Gemmata obscuriglobus: one gene and its partner. The main gene of each other region encodes a partner of the protein of the gene in region 2 in a complex. Links are inferred from orthologs where the notes say so. Each region holds a gene or a part of one and is shown on either strand. Other genes may lie near its edges. The genes, in order: smc and GobsT_RS28835.

Evidence for each region.
Region 1: the proteins of GobsT_RS28835 (region 2) and smc are in contact, whole or in part, in a crystal structure (PDB 3ZGX), measured with the Bacillus subtilis proteins. The link is inferred for Gemmata obscuriglobus from one-to-one orthologs.

The regions. Positions count from the first base shown.
Region 1 is NZ_CP042911.1:8,062,475-8,067,051, reverse strand. What follows is about bases 244-4,517. They hold smc (chromosome segregation protein SMC), read right to left. Parts: upstream 4,140-4,517; coding sequence 444-4,139; downstream 244-443. Other genes in these bases: GobsT_RS33415 (flagellar basal body P-ring protein FlgI), read right to left, coding at 4,294-4,517. In the rest of the region: GobsT_RS33425 (M24 family metallopeptidase), read right to left, coding at 1-163; more of GobsT_RS33415, read right to left, coding at 4,518-4,577. UniProt on the Bacillus subtilis protein: Required for chromosome condensation and partitioning.
Region 2 is NZ_CP042911.1:6,979,950-6,983,100, forward strand. Bases 175-3,022 are described here. They hold GobsT_RS28835 (segregation and condensation protein A), read right to left. Parts: upstream 2,077-3,022; coding sequence 1,273-2,076; downstream 175-1,272. Other genes in these bases: GobsT_RS28825 (HEAT repeat domain-containing protein), read left to right, coding at 175-328; GobsT_RS28830 (SDR family NAD(P)-dependent oxidoreductase), read right to left, coding at 440-1,237; GobsT_RS28840 (PilZ domain-containing protein), read left to right, coding at 2,408-2,797. Also shown: more of GobsT_RS28825, read left to right, coding at 1-174; GobsT_RS28845 (sigma-70 family RNA polymerase sigma factor), read right to left, coding at 3,098-3,151. UniProt on the Bacillus subtilis protein: Participates in chromosomal partition during cell division. May act via the formation of a condensin-like complex containing Smc and ScpB that pull DNA away from mid-cell into both cell halves.

The DNA of each region.
Region 1 (4,577 bases), 1.1 Mb from region 2 along the record:
TGACGAGCAGCGTGTTCTTGGGCAACACCGCGTAGTAGCTGGAGTCCCCGGTGAACCCGGTCAGGTAAGTGACGTTGACCGCCGCGGTGACCAGGAACCCGTCGAGGTCGCGCGACTTCAGCGTCTGACCCAGAGCGTTCCGACGTTGCTGCAGATAATTCATACGCAAATGCGGGGGACAGGGGGACGGGGCAACGTGCCGCCGGGCAGACAGTGTAGCCCAAACCCAGTACGGAGACACAAAGTTGCAGGTAGTAGTTACCACCCCGCTATCGGAATTCAACAATGAACTAAATTAATTGACAAAGATCATGTCGCAGCGGAACCGCCGGCTGACGCGACCAGAATATCTGTCGCTCGAAATCAGGTGTGACGTTTTGGGTATGCCGGCCGCCGGGCTCAACCGTGGGGGCTCTGATCGCTCCCACGGGCCACCTTCGGCATCAGGCGGCTTGCGCCTCACCGCCCTCGTCGTTCCAGTCCTCGAACCGCATGGGCAGCAGCCGGCTGATGCCGCTCTCCTGCATGGTAACCCCCCACAGCCGGTCGGCGGCGGCCATCGTCCGCTTCTTGTGGGTGATGACAATGAACTGGCTGCGGTCCAGGAACTCGCGCAGCACCCCCGCGAGCCGCGCCGTGTTCGCCTCGTCCAGCGCCGCGTCCACCTCGTCGAGGATGCAGAACGGCGACGGTTTGTTGCGAAAGATCGCGAGCAGGAGGGCGACCGCGGTCAGCGTCTTCTCGCCGCCCGAGAGCAGCGACAGTGATCGCAGCTCTTTACCGGGCGGGCGGGCGGTGATCTCGATCCCCGACTCCAGCACGTCGGCCTCGTCCTCCAGCACGATGTCCGCCTGCCCGCCGCCGAACAGTTTGCGGAACAGCTCCTGGAAGTACCCGCGGACCGCGTTGAGGGTGTCCAGGAACAGCTTGCGGCTGTCGCCGTTGATGGCGTCGATGATCTGCTGGAGCGACTGCCGGGCGGCGTTCAAATCGCTGTGCTGCGCCTGGAGCGCGTTGAACTCGCCCTCGACCCGGGTAAGCTCCTCGAGCGCCTCCATGTTGACGCTGCCGAGCCGGGCCAGCTTGCGCTTCAGGTCTTCGATTTCGGCCTGGGCTTCGAGCACGTTGACGCCCACGAGCGGCGGCTCGATGCGTTCCGAACTGGTCGTGTCGGCACGAGCGTCTTCGGTGCCCGAAATGTCCGCGCTGGAGCCCTCGGCGGGCCGGAGCGCGCCGCCCGCCAGTTCGGCCAGTTCGATCCCGTAGTCCTCGCGGATCCGCTGGCCGAGCGCGGCGAGCCGGGCGCCGAGGTCGTGGGCGGCGAGTTCGCGGGCGTGCGCGGCGGCCTGCTTTTCCTGCCACCCGTGGCGGAGCTGCTGGAGCCGGGCGCGTACCCGGTCGCGGTCCGCCCGGTCCGCGGCGCCTTTCGCCGACAGCTCCGCCGCGAGCCGCTCGCGCGACTCCTTCTCGCCGTACGCGTCGGCCTGGCCCGCACTCGCGCGGAGGGCCGCGAGCGTGCAGTCCGCGAGCCGCCCGCGGGCGTTGCGGTCCGCGGCGGCCAGATCCAGGGCCTCGATCTTGCGCTTGCGGATGTCGGCTTCGAGCTGGGCGGCGCGCTCCCGGGCGCGGTCCCGGTCCGCGGCGGCGCGGGACAGGGCCACCTGTGCGGCGGTGTGGGCCTGCTCGCGGGCGGTGCGGTCGGCGGCGCCGGCCGCGAGCGCGCGCTTCACCTCCGCGAGCCGGGACTCCAGCTCCGCCGCGGCGCGCTCGGCGTCCTCCGCCGCGAGCCGGGCGGCGCTCCACGCCGCCTCGCCCTCTTGCACCTGCTGTTCGAGGGTCCGGCAGTCGGCCTCGATCAGCTCGATGTCCGCGTCCAGGTGCTCGACCTGCTGGCGCTGCCGCGCGATCCGCTGGAGCAGGCCGCCGGCCTCGTCCGAGAGGAGCGCGATCTCGGCCTCGACGGCCTCAATGGTGCCCTCGGCGGCTTCGGCCCGGCGCCGGAGGTCCGCGAGTTCGACTTCCGCCCCCGCGACGAGTTCCGACGTGGCACGGAACTGCTCGCGCAGCTCGCGCAGCTCGCTCTTGCGCGACACCAGCCCGGCCTCGCCCCGCAGCGGGCCGACCGTGAGGGTGCCGTCCGGCTCGAGCAGCTCGCCGCTGCGGGTGACCACCCGGTGGCCGGGGTGCAGCGCGACCAGCCACCGCGCGTCCGCGAGCGTGTCCGCCATCAGGACGCGGCCGAGGAGCTGCGCGGGCAGCCCGGCGCAGTGCGGTCGGTCGCAGGTCACAAGCGCCGCAAGGGAAGGCCCCCCGCCTGCGCCGCCGTGTTCGCCGCTCGCGTCGGCCGAGCCGGCGTGCGTGGCGGAAAAGCTCAGCGGCACGAACCCGACCCGCCCGGTCAGTTCGCCCACCGCGGCGGCCACCGCGTCCACCGCCTCCGGCGACCGAACGACGAACCGCTGGGCGGCATCTCCCAGGGCCAACTCGACCAGCGGGGCCACCTCGCGCGGCACCGTGAGCAGGTCCGCAACCAGCCCGACCACCGCGGCGCTCAACTCGGTCGGGGTGTAATCGTCCGCGGCCTCCGCTTCGAGCCGGCGCCACACCGCCGCGACCCCCGTGCCGAACCCCTCGAGCGACCGCTCGAGGTCTTCGAGCACCTCCATGCGGGCGCGGAGCGCGCCCTGCTCGACGCGCAGCCCCTCGAGCCGCGCCTGCCCCTCACCGAGTTGCTCGGTGAGGGTGTCGCGTGCCGCGGTCAGGTCGTCGAGCTGCTCGCGGGCCGCGGCGAGCCGGGCCTGCACGTCGGCGTCCTCTTGCGACAGGCCGTCGAGCGCGTGGGTGAGCGTGGCCCGGTGCGCGGCGCGGTGCTCGCGGGCCGCCAGCCGCCGCGTGTACTCGCTCTGGAGCCGGTTCACTTGCGCGAGCGTGGCGTCGGCGGTGGACCGGCCGGACGCCGCCTGGCGCACCAGCTCCATGTGCTGCTGAAGGTCCTCGGCCTGCGCCCGCTCCAGGTCCGCGAGGCGCGCCACGACCGCCGCCAGCGCGTCGCTCACCTCGTCCGCGCGGCCCCGCTCGTCGGTGAGCCGCCCTTCGGCCGCGGCGCTCTCCGCGGCGGCGCGGACCGAATCCGCCTCCAGCCCCTTCAGGCGGTAGCCCAGATCGGCCCGCTGGCGCCCGACCTTCAGCAGCTCGGCGCCCAAGTTCTGCGCCGCGGCGCGGTCGTGCTTGAGCGACGCCTCGAACCCCGCGAGCTGCTGCCGCGCCTCGGCCAGCCGGGCCTCGTGGTGCCGCAGCGCCTCCTCGCCCCGGGTCACCTGCCAGTCGAGCTGCGCGGCCTGGTGTTCGAGCTGCTCGGCCTCCGACGTGGCGCCGCTCACCTCCGCCTTCAGCGCGGCGAGGGCGCCCTGCTCGGTCGCCAGCGCCGCGGTGAGCTCGCGGTACTCGCGCGCCCCCAGCCCGACGCGCAGCTCCCGCAACCGGTCCGAGTGCTCCTTGTACTTCTGGGCCTTCGTGGCCTGGAGGCGCAGCGTGCGGAGCTGGCCGTCGAGCGCGTCGAGCTTGTCCTTCGAGCGCGTCAGGTTCAGCTCGACGGACGCGAGCTTGCGGAGCGTTTCGTTTTTGTCGGCTTTGAACCGGCTGATCCCGGCGGCCTCGTCGAAGATCGCGCGCCGGTCCTTCGTCGACGCCTGGAGCATCTCGTCGACGCGCCCCTGGGCGATGATCGTGTACCCGCCGGCCCCGGCGCCGCTACCCAGGAAGATGTTCTTGAGGTCCTTCAGCCGGGACATCTGGCCGTTGATGAGGTACTCGCCGGTGCCGTCGCGGTACACCCGGCGGGTGAGCTGCACCTCGTCGGCGTCGACCGCCAGCAGCCGCCGGGCGTTGTCGAACGCGACCGTCACCTCCGCCATGCCCAGGCTCTTGCGCGAGCTGGAGCCGTTGAAGATCACGTCGGCCATTTCGCCGCCGCGCAGGCTCTTCGGGGACTGCTCGCCCAGGATCCACCGCACCGCGTCGACGACGTTGCTTTTGCCGGACCCGTTCGGCCCGACCACCCCGGTCACCCCGGGCGCGAAGTCGAACCGCGTTTTGTCGGCAAAGGACTTGAACCCGACGAGTTCGAGGCGCTTCAACATGGGAAGTCAACAGTCGAAAATCGGAAGCGCGAAGTCGGAGCCCGCTAACTTCTGAAGGCTCGAGCGTGAGTGCAGGTTAAAAGCCGGCCGCGGCGGACGGAATGTCCGCCGGGCCGTTTTCAACGTTTGCCTTCTGCCTTTACACGGTTAACTTCTACCGCCCCCCGGCCGGGACCACGGCCGGGTCGAGGATGGGGGCGTCGGACGCCCGGCTCGGCCCGAACAGGCGCCCCGGGTTGCGGTTCAGCGCCTGTTTCGGCAGCGCCGCCCCGGCCGGGGCGACCAGCGGCCCCTGGTCCACCGGCACCTCGAACCCGTTGGCGTCCACGGCGGGCTGCACCGTACCCACCTTCGCGACCTCCACGTTCGCTTTCGCCAGGGTCGTGTCCACCTTGGCGAAACCGGCGAGCTGCTGGATGCTCATCTCGCGCGGCACCG
Region 2 (3,151 bases):
CTGCGCCGGCACCCTCGGGCGGCTCGGCCCGGCCGCCGGCCCCGCGGTGACGTGGCTGGTGGCGCTGCTGTCCGAGCCCGAAACCCGGAGCCGCGTGGTGGCCGCGACCGCGCTCAAGCGCGTGGGCCGAGCGGCGGTCCCGGCGCTGCTCGAAGGGCTGCGGGTCGCCGACCCGGACGTGCGCGACCGGTGCACCCGACTCCTGACCCACCTCGCGCCCGACGACGACGAGGTGACCGGCGCGATCCGGGCCGCGGCCGAAGAAGCGGCCCGCTGTGACCCGGGCGCCACCACCATCCTGCCCGCTCTGGCGATGGCGGCCGGCTGATTTCGGAACGCGATGCGAGCCATTCCCATGTGAAGCGGCGAACCCGCCCCGGCGCCCACCCGGTTGGGAGCAGCCGGGCGGGTTCTGCGCGTCACGTTCAACACGAACTCCTCAGCCGGCCCGGCGCCAGAGCATCAGCTTCACGGCGCGGATCACGATCCCCCGCGGCGCGAACCGCTCCAGAAACAACAGCATCCGGTTCCGCCAGCCCGGCACGACCATCCGCCGGCCGGCCTTCATCGCGCGAAGCCCCACCTCCGCAACCGCGCGAGCGCTGAGCGCCTGGCCGGCACTGAACCCGCCGGTCGCGGCCCCCGCGACCGTCAGGAACTCCGTCGCCACCGGCCCGGGGCACAGAGCCGTTACCGTCACGCCGGTCCCGAGCAGCTCGCTGTGCAGCGCCTCCGAGAACGAGTTCACGTAAGCCTTGGTCGCGTAGTACACGGCCATGAACGGCCCCGGCTGGAACCCGGCCACCGACCCCACGTTCAGCACGCGCCCGCGGCCCCGCGCGACGAGTTCCGGGAGGAACAGGGCGGTGAGTTCGGTCAGCGCGGTCACGTTCACCTGAACCATCCGGAGGAGCTTCCCGGGGTCGGCCCCCGCGAACGCGCCGATGTCGCCGAACCCGGCGTTGTTCACCAGCACCTCAATGCCGCCCCCCGCGGCCCGCACCGCCTCGAACAGGTGCCGCGCGGCCCCCGGCTCGGACAGGTCCGCGGGGAGCACGCGACACACAGCCCCGTGCGTTCGTGTCAGCTCCGCCGCGAGCGCCTGGAGCGGTTCGGTCCGGCGGGCGGTGAGAACGAGGTCGTGGTCCGGCGCGAGGAGTCGCGCCAGCTCGGCGCCGATCCCGGCGCTGGCCCCGGTCACGAGCGCGACCGGGCGCGCCGCGGGTGCAGTGGACATAGTGGTGGGTTCGGGTGGGTGCGGTAGCGCGGGCGTTACGACACATTAGCCGGTTCGGGCGCCGGCGGCTCGTCTGCTGGTGGTCCGTCGACCGGTTCGTCGACCGGTTCAAGCGGCGGCAGGGCCGAAGCCGCGACGAGGAAGATGTCGCCGGTCGGCTCGGGCTGGTCGAGCCCCAGCCCGTGGTGCCGGATCAGTTCGAGGACGGCGAGGAAGATGCCGATGAGCCGCGGTTTGGTGTGCGGCGGCGGGAACGCGTCCCGGAACGGCAGCCGCCCGCCGGCCGCCGCGACCCGTTCCAGGAGTTGCGCCTCGTGGACGTGTTGCGGGGTGTCGTCGACCGCGATCGTCGCGGGCTGGAGCGCCTGGGTCTCGCGCATGAGCCGCGCGAACGCACTGACCAGGTCCCACAGCTCCACCGCGCGCACGTTCGGCGTGCGGTCGCGGACCGGGTTGGGGTCGGGCGGCTCGACCCGCGCGAGCCGCCCCGCCGCCTCCTCGGCCCGCGCCTCGAGCGCGGCGGCGGCGTCCTTGAACTTCCGGTACTCCAGCAACTGCCGGACGAGTTCGCGCCGCGGGTCCGGCTGGTCGTCGGGCGCGAACTGCGCGTCGGCCGGCAGCAGCGTCCGGCTCTTGATCTCCATGAGCGTCGCGGACATGACCAGGAACTCACCGGCGAACTCGATGTCAAGCTCTTTGACCGCCAGGACGTAACCGAGGAACTGCTCGGCAATGGCGGCGATCGGGATGTCGAGAACGTCCACCTCGTTCCGCTTGACCAGGTACAGAAGCAGGTCGAGCGGGCCGTGGAACGCATCGAGCCGGACGAGGTGCGACATACCGCCGCAACATAACACCCCGCGCCGGAATGTCCAGGCGGGTAGGAATCGCGCGTCCCACGTCGGTTATTCTTCGGCCTGATTCGGCACCGGAGGTCCGATTACATTACTCTGGTAATTGTAAAAGACTGACGCATGCGACCGGCTCACGAGTGCGAGACCGGGCCGTTGTTGTTCACTCCGGGGAGCGCGGTTACGTCGGCCACTGAATTCCGTCGCGGGCGCGAAGAAGTTCTACCCTGTTCTTACTTGCCGGACCTGAAATTCGCTGCGCCGAGTTCTATGGTCCCAGTGAACATCTACGTGACCTGCCCCCCTCAGGCCGACACTCATGAACCAGCTCCTCGACGCGGTCCCGACCCGAGCCCACGAGCGCCGCCGCTCGGCCCGCTTCCAGCCCGCGTTCGGCACCGTGTGCCGGGTCGGCCCCGCCAACGCCCGCCGCACCAGCGGGCTCGTGTGGGACCTGTCCGCGACCGGCGTCAGCATGTTGATGGCGGACCCGCCCGCGGAAGGTGAACTTGTGCCCGCCGAACTGGTCATGGAGGTGGGCACGGAGCGGCTCACGGTGGAGCTCATCGTCGTCCACGTGCGCCCGGTTTCGACCGGCGACTACTTCGTCGGCGCCCGGTTCGAGCGGTCCCTGTCGGCCGACGAGATGGCACCGTTCGTGACGCCGGACGCCTCACGCCCGCTGCCCGCCGCGCCTCTGAGCGCTTGACGCGTACCGAAGCCAGTGGTTTCAAGTTCCAGGTTCCAAGCTCCAAGTGGAGTCCAGTAGTTTCAAGTTGGCGGTGTTAGTGCGCCACCCGCCTGCTGACGCAGGCGGTTCGACCGTGGCTCGTCGAACCGCCTGCGTCAGCAGGCGGGTGTAACGTGGGTGTGCCCGGGGTCCGCGATTGATCTCATCAAGGCGGTCGCCAACTTGAAACTACTGGAATCCGGTTGAAGAGTGCCGCACGACCGTTCCCGGGGCGAAGCGGCCCCTTTCTGCGTTCGGTTAAGACCTTGGCTCGCGGCGTCAGACGCGGTCCACCAGCCCGGTCGCGAGCGCGGACAGTGCGGCGCTCTCGAT